3 regions of the Enterobacter sp. QK-SA4 genome follow, and region 1 is predicted to be linked to each of the others. Evidence: predicted binding sites of a transcription regulator. Region 1 holds the regulator's gene; each other region holds the start of a gene.
What was found. Region 1 encodes Fur, which represses iron uptake genes when iron is present. Its sites were predicted from a motif close to ATAATAATGAGAACNACTATCAA; they were not measured.

Region 1 (4,946 bases):
AAATGTCGGACGCGCTCTCCCCGATATGCCGCGTCTGGCTGGCAATATACTGATAGAGTTCGTCATCAACTTCGATTGTTTTCATCTTAATCCAGTGCGATATCTTATCTGAATACAAGTCATTGGGATTATAAGGTCAAATCCCAACAGCGGATAGCGTCAAACCAGGTTGGCAGCAAAAGTCAGATTAAACTGGAACCTTGCAGCCGGGCGGCAGAATGGTCAACATGATACCCTAACCTGACATACGTAAAAAAAGAACTTTGCCATGAAATTGAATACCCGAGCGCAAACTGCACAATCGCCGAACAATAATTCTCCCATCGTACTGGTTCACGGGCTTTTTGGTAGTCTGGATAACCTGGGCGTGCTGGCGCGCGATCTGGTTACCGACCACGATATTTTACAGGTCGATATGCGCAATCATGGTCTTTCCGGGCGTTCCGACGAGATGACCTACGCGGCGATGGCGCAGGATCTGCTGGATACGCTGGATGCCCACGACCTGCAAAAGGTGACCCTCATCGGGCATTCAATGGGTGGCAAAGCGGTGATGGCCCTGACGGCACTGGCCCCGGACCGTATTAGCGGCCTGGTGGTGATTGACGTCGCGCCCGTGGATTATGACGTTCGCCGTCACGACGAGATTTTTGCCGCCATTAATGCGGTCACAGAAGCGGGTGTCGCGACGCGCCAACAGGCGGCTGCCGTCATGCGTGAGCATCTTAATGAAGAAGGCGTCGTTCAGTTCCTGCTGAAGTCGTTTGTTGACGGGCAATGGCGTTTTAACGTGCCGGTGCTCTGGGACCAGTACAATAACATCGTCGGCTGGGAAACCGTCCCCGCCTGGCCATACCCCACTCTCTTTATTCGCGGCGGCAACTCGCCTTACGTTACCGACGCGTACCGCGACACGCTGCTGGCCCAATTCCCGCAGGCTCGCGCCCACGTGATTGCCGGTGCAGGGCACTGGGTGCATGCGGAAAAACCGGATGCTGTGCTGCGCACCATTCGCCGCTATCTCGCTGATACTGCAAATTGATTAAAAAGAAAGCGACTGGAAGGCTGCAGGCGTCCAGTCGTTGGCGTGCCGTTTTTGGTGATGTATGATGGCGCGCTTATCGCCCGGGCATTAGCAGGGCGGCGTGTTTCCCCCGAAGTCTCAGAATCATGGCCAAAGAACAAACGGACCGTACGACACTAGATCTGTTCGCGAATGAGCGTCGCCCGGGACGACCCAAGACGAATCCGCTTTCGCGCGATGAACAGCTGCGTATCAATAAACGCAACCAGCTTAAACGCGATAAAAATCGTGGGCTTAAGCGTGTCGAACTGAAGCTCAACGCCGACGCGGTCGATGCACTTAATGAGCTGGCCGAGGCCCGAAATATCAGCCGTAGCGAGCTCATTGAAGAGATGCTGATCGCCCAGCTTGAGACGTTGCGCGGCCAGGCATAAGTCTGAAAATTCCCTTAATTACCCTTTTCATGTAGCACAGAGTGCAGTCCTGCGCGATAGCTGTTTCCGCAGGGTTGCCAGTTCTGCTATTATTGCCCTTATCCGTGGCCAAATTGCGCCACCATACTATTAAGTTTCAAGAGGTTATTTTACTCATGGCAATCATCGGCATTTTCTTTGGCAGTGATACCGGCAATACCGAAAATATCGCGAAAAACATTCAAAAACAGCTCGGTAAAGACGTTGCTGATGTGCATGACATCGCCAAGAGCAGCAAAGAAGATCTCGAAGGCTATGACATTCTGCTGCTGGGTATCCCAACCTGGTACTACGGTGAAGCCCAGTGCGACTGGGATGATTTCTTCCCGACGCTGGAAGAAGTGGACTTCAACGGTAAGCTGGTCGCCCTGTTTGGCTGTGGCGATCAGGAAGACTACGCCGAATACTTCTGTGACGCGCTGGGCACCATCCGCGATATCATTGAGCCGAACGGCGCGATTATCGTAGGCCACTGGCCGACCGCCGGTTACCACTTCGAAGCGTCTAAAGGCCTGGCCGATGACGATCATTTCGTGGGTCTGGCCATCGACGAAGACCGTCAGCCAGAGCTGACCGCAGAGCGCGTTGAGAAGTGGGTTAAGCAGATCCGTGAGGAACTGCACCTGGACGATATTCTGAACGCCTGATTTTATCGCGGCGCAGCGGCGGCTGCGCCCGTGCTCCAGGTCAAACCGATTAAATTAATCGCTACAATCTTTTAACTTTTTCGCCCAGACCTGTACAATGTCTCCCTGATAAAACGTGGTTTTCCATTGAGCAAGTTTGTTGGTGATACCACGTTTTTATAAGCATATTTTGCCTGAGACTTGCAGTTTTCATTTAGCCATGGCAGTTCTATAATGAGACGCATTATCCCGGGTGCATTTTCTGTCACTTCCTACAGAAGTGAATCGTTTAGCAACAGGACAGATTCCGCATGACTGACAACAATACCGCATTAAAGAAGGCTGGCCTGAAAGTTACGCTTCCTCGGTTAAAAATCCTTGAAGTGCTTCAGGGTCCAGACAATCACCATGTCAGTGCGGAAGACCTCTATAAACGTCTTATCGACATGGGTGAAGAGATCGGGCTGGCTACCGTCTATCGCGTGCTGAACCAGTTTGATGACGCGGGCATTGTTACCCGTCATAATTTCGAAGGCGGTAAATCTGTTTTCGAACTGACCCAGCAGCAGCACCACGATCACCTGATCTGCCTCGATTGCGGCAAGGTCATTGAATTCAGCGATGATTCCATTGAATCACGCCAGCGTGAAATCGCGGCGCGTCATGGCATCCGCCTGACGAACCACAGCCTGTATCTTTACGGTCACTGCGCTGAAGGCGACTGCCGCGAAGACGACCACGCGCACGACGCGAAATAATCAGTATTCATACTCTGAGCCAGCCGCAAGGTTGGCTTTTTTTTTGCCTGAAAAAGCCCGGTGGCGCTGCGCTTGCCGGGCCTACGGGCTATGACACCTTTGTAGGCCCGGCAAGCGCAGCGCCACCGGGCGTAAAGCACTTATTTATTGTTATTGCGTATCTCGTTCCAGATCTTATCGCAACGCTTCGCCACTTCCTGATCGTTACCGGTTTTACGCGCCTGGATACAGGCCTGGTAATCCATCACGCGGACGTTCTCCTGCGTCGCGAACTGCTCATGCGCTTTCTCTTTCTTCAGCACGTTCAGCACGCTCTGACAGGCTTGAATTTTCTCCGGCGATCCTTCCGCAGTATTTATGCAGGCGCTATACGCCTCCTTCAGACGGGAGTCCTCTTTCGGCGCCTGATTCTGAGCACACGCCACCAGCCCTGATGCCAGCAACGCGACGATTACGATTTTTTTCATCATGTACAGTCTCCATACCGGCGGGACTCAGCCCGCCGGTGCGTTCATCAGAAGATGGTGAATGGGGCAATAACCATGAATTTCACGTCACGTTCATCCTGGAAGATGTTGCCGTAACCGCCCGCATAGCTCGGGATATCGGAGTGGTTGTCATACTGAGTGAAGTGAAGTTTGAACATCGTGCCTTTCGCGCGGCCATCCTGCAGGGTATAGATAGCATCGAGGCTGTAGGAAGACTCTTTCAGGCGATAGTTGGGATCGTAGTATGCGTCCGGCGTGGCCATATCGGCAGGTTTTGCGTCCCAGGCGTAAGCGTAAGAGGCACCCACGGCCCAGCCCGGCAGGTTCCAGTTTTTCAGGTCATACATTGCGCCAAAGAAGACCGCTTTCTCACCGTCGGCGTTGAAGTCAGAGCGGTTATCCCACCAGATATCAAGACGACCGTTGGAGGAGGCGTAGGTCGGGGTCATACGCTGCAGGAAGTAGCCCTGCTGCCCTTCCGCCTTCACCCATGTGCCTTCCAGACGCAAATCAACCTGACCAACCTTATAGCCGAAGGTTAACGCCTGCAGCCACGCGGTGCCGTCATAAATGTCGTTGACGCCACCGTTGCTGACCTTGTCGCGCGTACCGTAGAACTGGTAGCTGGTGCTCAGCGGGCTACCCGCGACATCAAATTTGTAGCTGGCCTTGGCAAAATATTGATCGACATAGCCTTGTGCCTGACCGAATGCCGCTTCAAGCACCAGATCGTTTTTGAAGTCGTACTTCGCGCCCAGCGAGTGCAGGTAATCGACTTTGGTTTTTTTATCGTTCTAGTAGAACTTGTCCATTTCAATGTGCCACGGCGCTTTGTACTCGTTGGTCCACATATAGGAGAAGCTCAACGCCCCCGCATCACCGTAGTCAAAATTCGCCCCGGCTTCTGCACCCTGATAGGTACCCGGCATAAAGCTCCAGTGCGGCGCTAACAGAGTCTGACCGGTTGGCTGAATATAACCACCGCGCGCCCAAACCGGACCGTATTTAAATTTTGCAGCGGCTTTATAAAGGCTGATACCGCTCTTATCCCCGGACCAGTCTTCTTTATAGGCTTTGTTGCTGGAGGAGAAGGCAATTTCGTTCGGGTGGGCGCTGTCACCGTTTTCCGCCATTTCAATCGCGGTAAACGCAGCAATATCCAGACCGAACATATCCGCGGCATAGCCTGACTGGAAGTCCAGGTTGGCGTTCCAGGTGGAGTGAGAAAGGTTGGTTTTGTATTTGTCTTCGGTGACGTCTTTACGGTCACGTTCACGCTGCCAGTAATAAATACCGCCCGTGAGGGTAGAATCGTCGATGAAGCCTGCCGCTTTCGCCTCTGGTGTCACCACCAGGCCCGACATTGCTGTCACACCGGCAATAGCCAGCGCCAGCGCACTACGTTTGCCACTGAACGTACGCATAGATTATTCCTCTTTGACGAATTAAAACGCCTGAAGCGGCGTAAATAAAAAAGACCAAATGGTCAGGGGTAGTTTTAAATACCCTCGAATTAACTACCGTCTTTAGGTTATTTTTCGCGACGCGAATTATCAATGCTTTTTAGCGGGCAAAAG
Region 2 (4,946 bases), 2.1 Mb from region 1:
ATCAAAGCCTGAAGCGCATGGGGCTGGAGTATGTGGATATCTTCTATCATCACCGTCCTGACCCACAAACGCCGCTGCTGGAAACCATGAAAGCGCTTGACCATGCGGTGCGCCAGGGAAAAGCCCTGTATGTCGGGTTATCCAACTATCCTGCGGAACTGGCCCGCAAGGCGATTGATATCCTTGACGATCTCGGTACGCCCTGCCTGATCCACCAGCCGAAATACTCTCTTTTTGAACGTGCGCCGGAAGAGGAACTGCTGAACGTGTTGCAGGAAAAAGGGGTCGGCTGCATTCCCTTCTCGCCGCTGGCCGGTGGACAATTGACAAACCGCTATCTGAACGGCATTCCGGCAGACTCACGCGCGGCAAGCGGCAGTCAGTTCCTTAACCCTGACCAGATCACCGAAGAGAAGCTGGAGAAGGTAAGAAAGCTGAACGCCATGGCGGAAGAGCGCGGTCAGAAGTTGTCCCAGATGGCGCTGGCCTGGGTATTACGCCATGAGAACGTGACGTCAGTGCTGATTGGAGCAAGTAAAACGGCTCAGATTTATGACGCCGTGGGGATGCTGGAAAACCGCCATTTCACTGCTGAAGAACTGGTCCGTATTGATACAATCCTGAACAGCTCAAAATAGAATCACTTTTAGCAAAAAGTGCTCTCATTCAGCAATTCGGAGTTGAGGCGATGAAACGAGGCTTTACCAACTCGTAATATTGCGTTAACAGGCCCCACAAGGGCCCCGATCGTGAAGGAGAAAGAGTATGTTCAGGTCACTGATTCTTGCAGCGGTATTACTGGCTTCAGCCCCGCTGATCGCCAATGCGGGCGAAATCACCCTGTTGCCATCAGTAAAATTACAAATTGGCGATCGTGACGACTACGGCAGATACTGGGACGGTGGCTACTGGCGCGACCGTGACTACTGGAACCGTCACTATGAGTGGCGCGGAGACCGCTGGTGGAAACATGATAACGGCAGACACCGCGGCTGGTATAAAGACAACGCGTATGAGCGCGGCTACCGCGAAGGCTGGAACGATCGTGACGACCGTCGCGGCGGCTGGGATCGCGGCGGGAAAGGACGCGGCCACGGTCATGGCCACGGTCACCATTAATGCAAAAAGGAGCCTCCCGGCTCCTTTTTCTTTTAGAGACCCAACGCGGTGCCAACCAGCAGCCACAGGTTCAGCGCCACTACCACCACCACGATGGCCCACCCGGTCCGTTTCACCAGGGTCGAGTTGACCAGTTCGCCCATCAGGTTTTTGTTGCTGGTAAAGATCAGCAGCGGCACCAGCGCCAGCGCGATACCAAAACTCAGCAGCACCTGGCTCATGACCAGAATTCGCGTAGGATCGAGCCCCATCAGGATCACGATAAATGACGGTAGCATGGTGACGGAGCGACGAACCCACAGCGGAATATGGAAGCGGACAAACCCCTGCATCACCACCTGGCCTGCCAGCGTGCCCACCACCGTAGAAGAGAGACCGGCAGCCACCAGGCTGAGACCAAATATCGTGGCGGCAGCATGGCTCAGTAAGGGCTCCAGCGTGAGATAAGCCTGGTCGAGATCGGCAATACCGGTGTGGCCGTTAAAGTGGAAAGCGGCGGCAGCGGTAGCCATCATCGCCAGATTGACAAACCCCGCGATGGTCATGGCAATCGCCACGTCCCATTTGGTGGCGGAGTAACGCTCTTTGCGCGTCCCACCGTGGAGATGCTGAGTCAGCGAGGAGTGCAGGTAAATCACATGCGGCATGATAGTCGCCCCCAATACCCCGGCAGCCAGGAACACCGCTTCCGAGGTTGGCAGGCTTGGGATTGCCATACCTTTACCGAGCTGCACCAGATTCGGCTGTGAGAAAATCAGCTCCACGATATAGGCCGCCGCGACAAACAGCAGCAGACCGCCGATAACCTTCTCCAGCGGCTTTTGACCTCGACGCTGCAGCATCAGGATCAGGAAAGTGGCAATCCCGGTCAGTACCGCCCCCTGCAACAGCGACACGCCCAGAATCAGTTTAAACCCGATCGCTGCGCCAATAAATTCAGCGAGGTCAGTGGCCATGGCTATGATTTCCGCCTGAACCCAATAGAGCCAGACGGCCGGACGCGGATAATGGTCGCGAATTTGCTCTGCCAGGTTTTTACCTGTGGCAATCCCCAGCTTTGCGGAGAGCATCTGAATCAGCATCGCCATCAGGTTTGCCCAGACGACCACCCACAGCAGCTTATAGCCGAAGCTGGCCCCGGCCTGAATATTGGTCGCAAAGTTACCTGGATCGATATAGCCAATGGCAGCGATGAACGCAGGTCCCATTAATGCGAACCGCAACTTGCGCGCGGCTCTGCCACTGCTACCCTCTACGCGACTGTTTGTCATTTCTGCCTCTGAAATATAGCCTTTGCTATGTTTAATCCTATCAAAATGAGAATGATTATCAAGATCATTTATGCTGTTTACAGTGATTTCTCTGATAGCTTTGAACGATAGACGGGCGGGTAAGTGGGGCGATCTAACAGAAACTGAAATCGCGCGCGCTTTTGTGAAGACTAGCACACAAACTTAACTTTTCACTCATTTACCTAACATAACAAAAATGTATTGTGGATCACTATTTTTGAGACTCGTCACAGGATGTAACTATAGTGTGTCCTCGATCTCGTTTTCTTTTCGCTTGTTACATAGAATGTGCACGAAAATTAAACCTGCCTCATATTTGGAGCAAATATGGACCGCGTCCTTCATTTTGTCCTGGCACTTGTTGTCGTTACTGCACTTGCATTGCTGGTCAGCACAGACCGCAAAAAAATTCGTATCCGTTATGTTGTCCAGCTGCTGGTCATTGAAGTTTTACTTGCGTGGTTCTTCCTGAACTCCAACGTAGGCCTCGGCTTCGTGAAAGGCTTCTCCGAAATGTTTGAAAAACTGCTCGGATTCGCCAATGAAGGGACCAACTTTGTCTTCGGTAAAATGAACGACGAAGGCCTGGCGTTCTTCTTCCTGAAGGTTCTCTGTCCTATCGTCTTCATCTCCGCGCTGATCGGTATTCTGCAGCACATCCGCGTTCTGCCGTTCGTTATTCGTGGAATTGGTTTCCTGTTGTCCAAAGTGAACGGCATGGGCAAGCTGGAATCCTTCAACGCCGTCAGTTCCCTGATCCTCGGTCAGTCTGAGAACTTCATCGCGTATAAAGATATTCTCGGCAAAATGTCCCGCAACCGCATGTACACCATGGCGGCAACCGCAATGTCTACCGTTTCCATGTCTATCGTGGGCGCGTATATGACCATGCTGGAGCCAAAGTATGTTGTTGCGGCGCTGGTTCTGAACATGTTCAGCACCTTTATCGTTCTGTCGCTGATCAACCCGTACCGCGTTGATGCCAGCGAAGAGAACATCCAGATGTCTAACCTGCACGAAGGCCAGAGCTTCTTCGAAATGCTGGGTGAGTACATTCTGGCGGGCTTCAAAGTGGCGATTATCGTTGCCGCCATGCTGATCGGCTTCATTGCGCTGATTTCTGCGCTGAACGCCCTGTTCGCAGCGGTGCTGGGTATCTCCTTCCAGGGTATTCTGGGCTACATCTTCTACCCGGTTGCATGGGTGATGGGTGTGCCAGCTCACGAAGCGCTGCAGGTGGGCAGTATCATGGCAACCAAACTGGTTTCCAACGAATTCGTTGCGATGATGGATCTGCAGAAAATTGCCAGTACGCTTTCTCCGCGCGCGGAAGGCATTCTGTCCGTGTTCCTGGTCTCCTTCGCGAACTTCTCGTCCATCGGGATTATCGCGGGCGCGATTAAAGGTCTGAACGAAGAACAGGGCAACGTGGTTTCTCGCTTTGGCCTGAAGCTGGTTTACGGATCTACGCTGGTGAGCGTCCTGTCTGCTTCTATCGCGGCACTGGTGCTCTAACCTTTAGCGTTAAACAAAAACCGGGAGCCTGGCTCCCGGTTTTTTTATGCCCGCAATTCTTCCAGCGGCTGGGGTTTGCCTATCAGGTAGCCCTGCAGATAATCCACGCCGAAACGAAGCAGCATCTCCCGCTGCGCCGGTGTTTCGACGTATTCCGCTACGACGCACAGCGATTTCGTCTTCGCCAGATTACACATCGACTGCACGATCATCGCATCCATATCATCAGTACAAATGTCTTTAATAAAGCAGCCATCAATTTTAATGATGTCCGCCTGCAGGCGCCTGAGGCGCTCGTAGTTGGCGTAGCCGGTACCAAAATCATCAATGGCAATCCGGAAACCGTAATCCCGCAGCTGCTGAATATTGTGGATGCTGCAGCCTGAATTTGAGAAGGCCTGCTCTTCGGTAATCTCAATCACGACGGACTGAGGCGCAACGCCGTAGCGTTCAAAGAGCGCGCAAATATCGGTCGCCACCTCTTTTTGCATCAGCGTGAGCGGCATCAGATTAACGGAGAAACGGGCGCCAGCCTGCGTTGAAGGGTGATCGCGCAGCCACAGCAGTAATTTCTCCATGACGCACATATCAAACCGGTGGCTGAGGTTGAACTGGGCAATCAACGGAATAAAGCGGTCAGGAGTGAAGATCTCTCCCTCGCTCTCCATACGCGCCAGAATTTCGTAGTAGCCGCTCCCGTCCGCCTTCTGGATCGGTTGCGCGTACAAATGGAACTGGCCCGCCTCCAGGGCATGCTTAATCCGCGCAAGCATCAGAACTCGCTCTGTCGTTTGCCCTGATGCCGCCTCGAGGCTATTCGTGAGCGCAAGCACGTTGTTTGTTGTTCCGCAGGATTGCTCGGCCAGCCAGCTCAGTTGCCCCAGCGTGTGGTGCAACTTTTCGCCGTTTTCCACCATTCCCCAGGACGCGCCAAATTCAATATCCAGCCCGGTGTTGTTCCAGAAAATCTTACGGCTGTTCAGCCGATCAACCATATGCTGTAAGCGCTCAGCGGTTCCC
Region 3 (4,946 bases), 670 kb from region 1:
TGCAAGAGGTGCTCAACAGGGGGACGACGCGCTATCAGCTGACGTACAACGACCGCCCGCTGCAGTTTTTCCGCACCTTTGTCGAGGCCACGGAAAAAGCGAACTATTTTGAACTGCCTCCTGCGGATTCCTGGGAATTCGTGCGCGAAGAGACGCGCTTGTCCGCGCAGCCCGAGGTGGTCGCGAAAGGGGCGGATTGCAGCTTCGCGTTCCAGCCGATAGTCGATCCGTTTATGCAGCAGGTCGTCTCCTGGGAGGCGCTTCTCCGCACGCCTGACGGCGGCGCGCCGGGAGTTTACTTCGCCAGTCTGCCGCGTGACGACGTGTATGCCTCGGATTTACAAAGCAAGCAGGTTGCGCTCTCCATGGCCAGCGCGCTGGGGCTACAGGACCAGACGTTATCCCTTAACCTGCTGCCGATGACGCTGGTCAACATTCCCAACGCCGTTGATTTCCTGCTCACCGCCATTGAAGCAAATGGGTTTGTACCCGAGCAAATTGTGGTGGAGTTTACCGAGAGCGAAGCCATTTCCCGATTCGATGAATTCACGGATTCGGTCAGGCAGTTAAAAAGCGCGGGCATCAGCTTGACGATCGATCACTTTGGTGCCGGATTTGCCGGGTTGCAGCTGCTGGCTCAGTTTCAGCCGGACAGAATTAAGATTAATCGCGATCTGGTCGCAAACGTGCACAAAAGTGGTCCCCGACAGGCCATTATCCAGGCGATTATCAAATGCTGTGCCTCGCTTGAGATCCAGTTCTGCGCGGTGGGGGTAGAGAAGGCTGAAGAGTGGATGTGGCTGGAGTCAGCGGGAATATCCCAGTTCCAGGGGCATCTTTTTGCCAGCCCGCGACACGGCGGTATTCCCGCGATTGCGTGGCCTGAGAAAAAGTTCGAATTCTGATAAAGCTGTACACAATCCGGCAGAGTTAACTGTACGAACGGCAAATTTTATACAACAATGTATTAACAGGTGGATGGAAAAGAACCCCGTTCACCGGTTCAAAATGCGGTCTTAGTTATACAAATAGTGTGTACAATCTGATAAGGTTGGTGCAGTTAGGTATGGAAGTTCTGAGCGTGAGGGAGTTAATGGCCTATTACAGTATCGGCGAAGTGGCCGAACGATGCGGTATCAACCCCGTTACGCTGCGTGCCTGGCAGCGCCGTTATGGATTGTTGAAGCCGCAGCGCAGCGAAGGGGGCCATCGTCAGTTTGACGATGAAGATATCCTGCGTATCGAAGAGATCAAACGCCTGATGAAAAGCGGCGTCTCGGTCGGAAAAGTCAAAGCCTTGCTGGAAAACAAAGAAGTTTTGACGCAGGGCAACTGGGTTTCATTCCAGGAAGAGATGATGACCGTTCTGCGTTACGCCAGCCCGGCAAAGCTGCGTGCCAAAATTGGCGAGTTCCGCCGCGATCACGCGATAGACGCGCTGATTGACAATATTATTTCTCCCGTCCGTCAGCGCATGAACCAGGACCAAAATACCGTGCGTCACATGGCAAGCCTGTTAGACGGAGTTCTGATTGAATTCGCGATTGCAAGCCTGGCGGAGTCCCGCAAGAAAGCCGGTAAAGACGCACTGTTGATTGGCTGGGAATGCGATGACCGCACCCACCTGTGGCTGGAAGCCGCGCGCCTGGCGCAGAAGGGCTGGCACATTGACGTCCTGGCGGAACCCATCGATTCGCCGCGTCCTGAACTGTTCCCCGGGCAAAAAATCTTCGTCTGGACGGGGAAATCCCCAACGCCTCGCCAGCAGGAACAGCTCGACCACTGGCGTGAACAGGGATTTGCTGTCGCATTTCATCATTGAGTATTAAGAGGCCTTAAGGGCCTTTTTTGTTTTTGTCATTTTCTGTGCAAAATCTATCTCAAAAATAGGCATTTCCGATGCATATTTTACTTTTCTTCTCTTCGTTATGAATGTCGCGACGAAATGCATTATTAATCAATGCATTGAACAAATACATCCATCCTGACTGCATCCTCTCACAGGGTCTATGCTTAATAAAACCAGGCAAAAAGGGCGCTTTAGCCGAATGCCCCTGCTGACAGAGGGTTGAAGTGATAATCGTTATCACTAACATGGTGTTATGCCCTGATGGCTTATCAGATGAGGTGGACCTATGGAACTGCATTCAGAAACCTTTAATCCTGCCGATTTCGCCTGGCGCGGCTTAACGCTCACGCCAGCGGCGGCAGCACATATTCACGAGCTGGTGGCGAAAAAGCCCGAGATCCTCGGCGTGCGTTTAGGCGTCAAACAGACCGGCTGTGCAGGTTTCGGCTACGTGCTCGACACCGTCACCGAACCCGAGAAAGATGACCTGGTGTTCGAGACTGACGGCGCGAAGCTGTACGTCGCGCTGCAGGCCATGCCGTTTATTGACGGCACCGAAGTGGACTACGTCCGCGAAGGCTTAAACCAGTTATTCAAATTTCATAACCCGAAAGCCCAGAACGAATGCGGCTGTGGCGAAAGCTTTGGGGTATAGGCGGTACTATGTCTCGTAATACTGAAGCAACGAGTGATGTAAATACCTGGAGCGGTGGGCACCTCAACTATAAAGAGGGGTTCTTCACCCAGCTCCAGACAGATGAGCTGGCGAAAGGCATTAACGAAGATGTCGTGCGGGCGATCTCGGCGAAACGCAACGAGCCCGAGTGGATGCTGGAGTTCCGCCTGAGCGCCTTCCGTGCCTGGCTGGAGATGGAAGAGCCGCACTGGCTAAAAGCGCACTACGACAAGCTGAACTATCAGGATTACAGCTACTATTCTGCGCCCTCCTGCGGCAGCTGTGACGATACCTGCGCCTCGCAGCCCGGCGCGGTGCAGCAAACTGGCGCTGAAAACAGCTTCCTCAGCAAAGAGGTGGAAGAGGCCTTTAACCAGCTTGGCGTGCCCGTTCGCGAAGGGAAAGAGGTGGCGGTGGACGCCATTTTCGACTCCGTCTCGGTGGCCACCACCTACCGCGAGAAGCTGGCAGAGCAGGGGATCATTTTCTGCTCCTTCGGCGAAGCGATTCACGATCATCCGGAACTGGTGAAAAAGTACATCGGGACCGTAGTGCCTTCAAACGATAACTTCTTTGCGGCGCTCAACGCGGCGGTAGCCTCTGACGGCACCTTTATCTATGTACCGAAAGGCGTGCGCTGTCCGATGGAGCTTTCCACCTATTTCCGCATCAATGCCGAAAAAACCGGCCAGTTCGAACGCACGATTCTGGTCGCGGATGAAGGCAGCTACGTCAGCTATATCGAAGGGTGCTCCGCCCCGGTTCGCGACAGCTACCAGCTGCACGCGGCGGTGGTGGAGGTCATTATTCATAAAGACGCCGAGGTGAAATACTCCACGGTGCAAAACTGGTTCCCGGGCGACGGCAATACCGGCGGTATCCTGAACTTCGTCACCAAGCGCGCGCTGTGCGAAGGCGAAAACAGCAAGATGTCGTGGACCCAGTCTGAAACCGGCTCGGCCATCACCTGGAAATACCCGAGCTGCATTCTGCGCGGGGATAACTCCATCGGTGAGTTTTACTCCGTGGCGCTCACCAGCGGCCATCAGCAGGCGGACACCGGCACCAAGATGATCCACATAGGTAAAAACACCAGGTCGACCATTATCTCGAAAGGCATTTCCGCCGGGCACAGTCAGAACAGCTATCGCGGGCTGGTGAAAATCATGCCGACGGCCACCAATGCGCGAAACTTTACCCAGTGTGATTCGATGCTGATCGGCGCAGACTGCGGGGCGCACACCTTCCCGTACGTTGAGTGCCGTAACAATACGGCCCAGCTTGAGCACGAGGCGACGACGTCACGCATTGGGGAAGATCAGCTCTTCTACTGCCTGCAGCGGGGGATCAGCGAAGAAGACGCCATCTCGATGATCGTTAACGGCTTCTGTAAGGACGTGTTCTCTGAACTGCCGCTGGAATTTGCCGTTGAAGCCCAGAAACTCCTCGCCATTAGTCTTGAACACAGCGTCGGTTAAGGAAAGCACATGTTAAGCATTAAAGATTTACAGGTCAGCGTAGAAGACAAAGCCATCCTGCGTGGCCTCAATTTTGACGTCAAGCCGGGGGAAGTCCACGCTATCATGGGGCCGAACGGTTCCGGGAAAAGTACGCTTTCCGCGACGCTGGCGGGGCGCGAAGATTATGAGGTGACCCACGGCTCGGTCGAGTTCAACGGTAAAGATCTGCTGGAAATGTCGCCGGAAGATCGCGCGGGAGAGGGCATCTTTATGGCCTTCCAGTACCCGGTTGAAATTCCGGGCGTCAGCAACCAGTTCTTCCTGCAAACCGCGCTCAACGCGGTGCGAAAATACCGGGGGCTGGAGGCGCTCGACCGCTTCGACTTCCAGGATTTAATGGAAGAGAAAATCAAGCTGCTGAAAATGCCGGAAGATTTGCTCACCCGCTCGGTGAACGTCGGTTTTTCCGGCGGCGAGAAAAAGCGTAACGACATTCTGCAGATGGCCGTTCTGGAGCCCGAGCTGTGCATTCTGGATGAGACCGACTCCGGTCTGGATATCGACGCCCTGAAGATTGTCGCTGACGGGGTTAACTCCCTGCGCGACGGCAAGCGCTCGTTTATTATCGTCACCCACTACCAGCGCATTCTGGACTACATCAAGCCGGATTACGTCCATGTGCTTTACCAGGGGCGTATTGTGAAATCCGGAGATTTCACGCTGGTTAAACAACTGGAGGAGCAGGGTTATGGCTGGCTTACCGAACAGCAGTAATGCGCTCCAGCAGTGGCACCGGCTGTTTGAAGCCCAGGGCGGCACGCGCTCCGAGCAGGCGCAGCAGCATCTTCAGCAGATGCTGCGTCTCGGCCTGCCGACGCGTAAGCACGAGAACTGGAAATACACCCCGCTTGATGGCCTGCTGAACGCCGAGTTCGTGACCCGCCTGGCGGATCTCACTCCG

Region 2: the regulator Fur is predicted to act here: its motif matches at 2,430-2,452, upstream of AC1VYI_RS08125 (Nramp family divalent metal transporter).
Region 3: the regulator Fur is predicted to act here: its motif matches at 2,074-2,096, upstream of sufA (Fe-S cluster assembly scaffold SufA).

The regions. Positions count from the first base shown of each region.
Region 1 covers NZ_JBXFXH010000007.1:3,450,759-3,455,704, forward strand. Annotated here, with positions in the region: gene seqA (replication initiation negative regulator SeqA) at 1-85, opposite strand, end outside; gene ybfF (esterase) at 269-1,042, shown strand; gene ybfE (LexA regulated protein) at 1,171-1,458, shown strand; gene fldA (flavodoxin FldA) at 1,614-2,144, shown strand; gene fur (ferric iron uptake transcriptional regulator) at 2,435-2,881, shown strand; gene chiQ (ChiQ/YbfN family lipoprotein) at 3,022-3,348, opposite strand; partial or broken gene chiP (chitoporin ChiP) at 3,396-4,793, opposite strand.
Region 2 covers NZ_JBXFXH010000007.1:1,356,718-1,361,663, reverse strand. Annotated here, with positions in the region: gene mgrA (L-glyceraldehyde 3-phosphate reductase) at 1-638, shown strand, start outside; gene AC1VYI_RS08130 (DUF2502 domain-containing protein) at 766-1,119, shown strand; gene AC1VYI_RS08125 (Nramp family divalent metal transporter) at 1,152-2,390, opposite strand; gene AC1VYI_RS08120 (NupC/NupG family nucleoside CNT transporter) at 2,739-3,926, shown strand; gene AC1VYI_RS08115 (sensor domain-containing phosphodiesterase) at 3,971-4,946, opposite strand, start outside.
Region 3 covers NZ_JBXFXH010000007.1:2,780,255-2,785,200, reverse strand. Annotated here, with positions in the region: gene AC1VYI_RS14940 (diguanylate phosphodiesterase) at 1-905, shown strand, start outside; gene AC1VYI_RS14935 (MerR family transcriptional regulator) at 1,094-1,822, shown strand; gene sufA (Fe-S cluster assembly scaffold SufA) at 2,136-2,504, shown strand; gene sufB (Fe-S cluster assembly protein SufB) at 2,513-4,003, shown strand; gene sufC (Fe-S cluster assembly ATPase SufC) at 4,013-4,759, shown strand; gene sufD (Fe-S cluster assembly protein SufD) at 4,734-4,946, shown strand, end outside.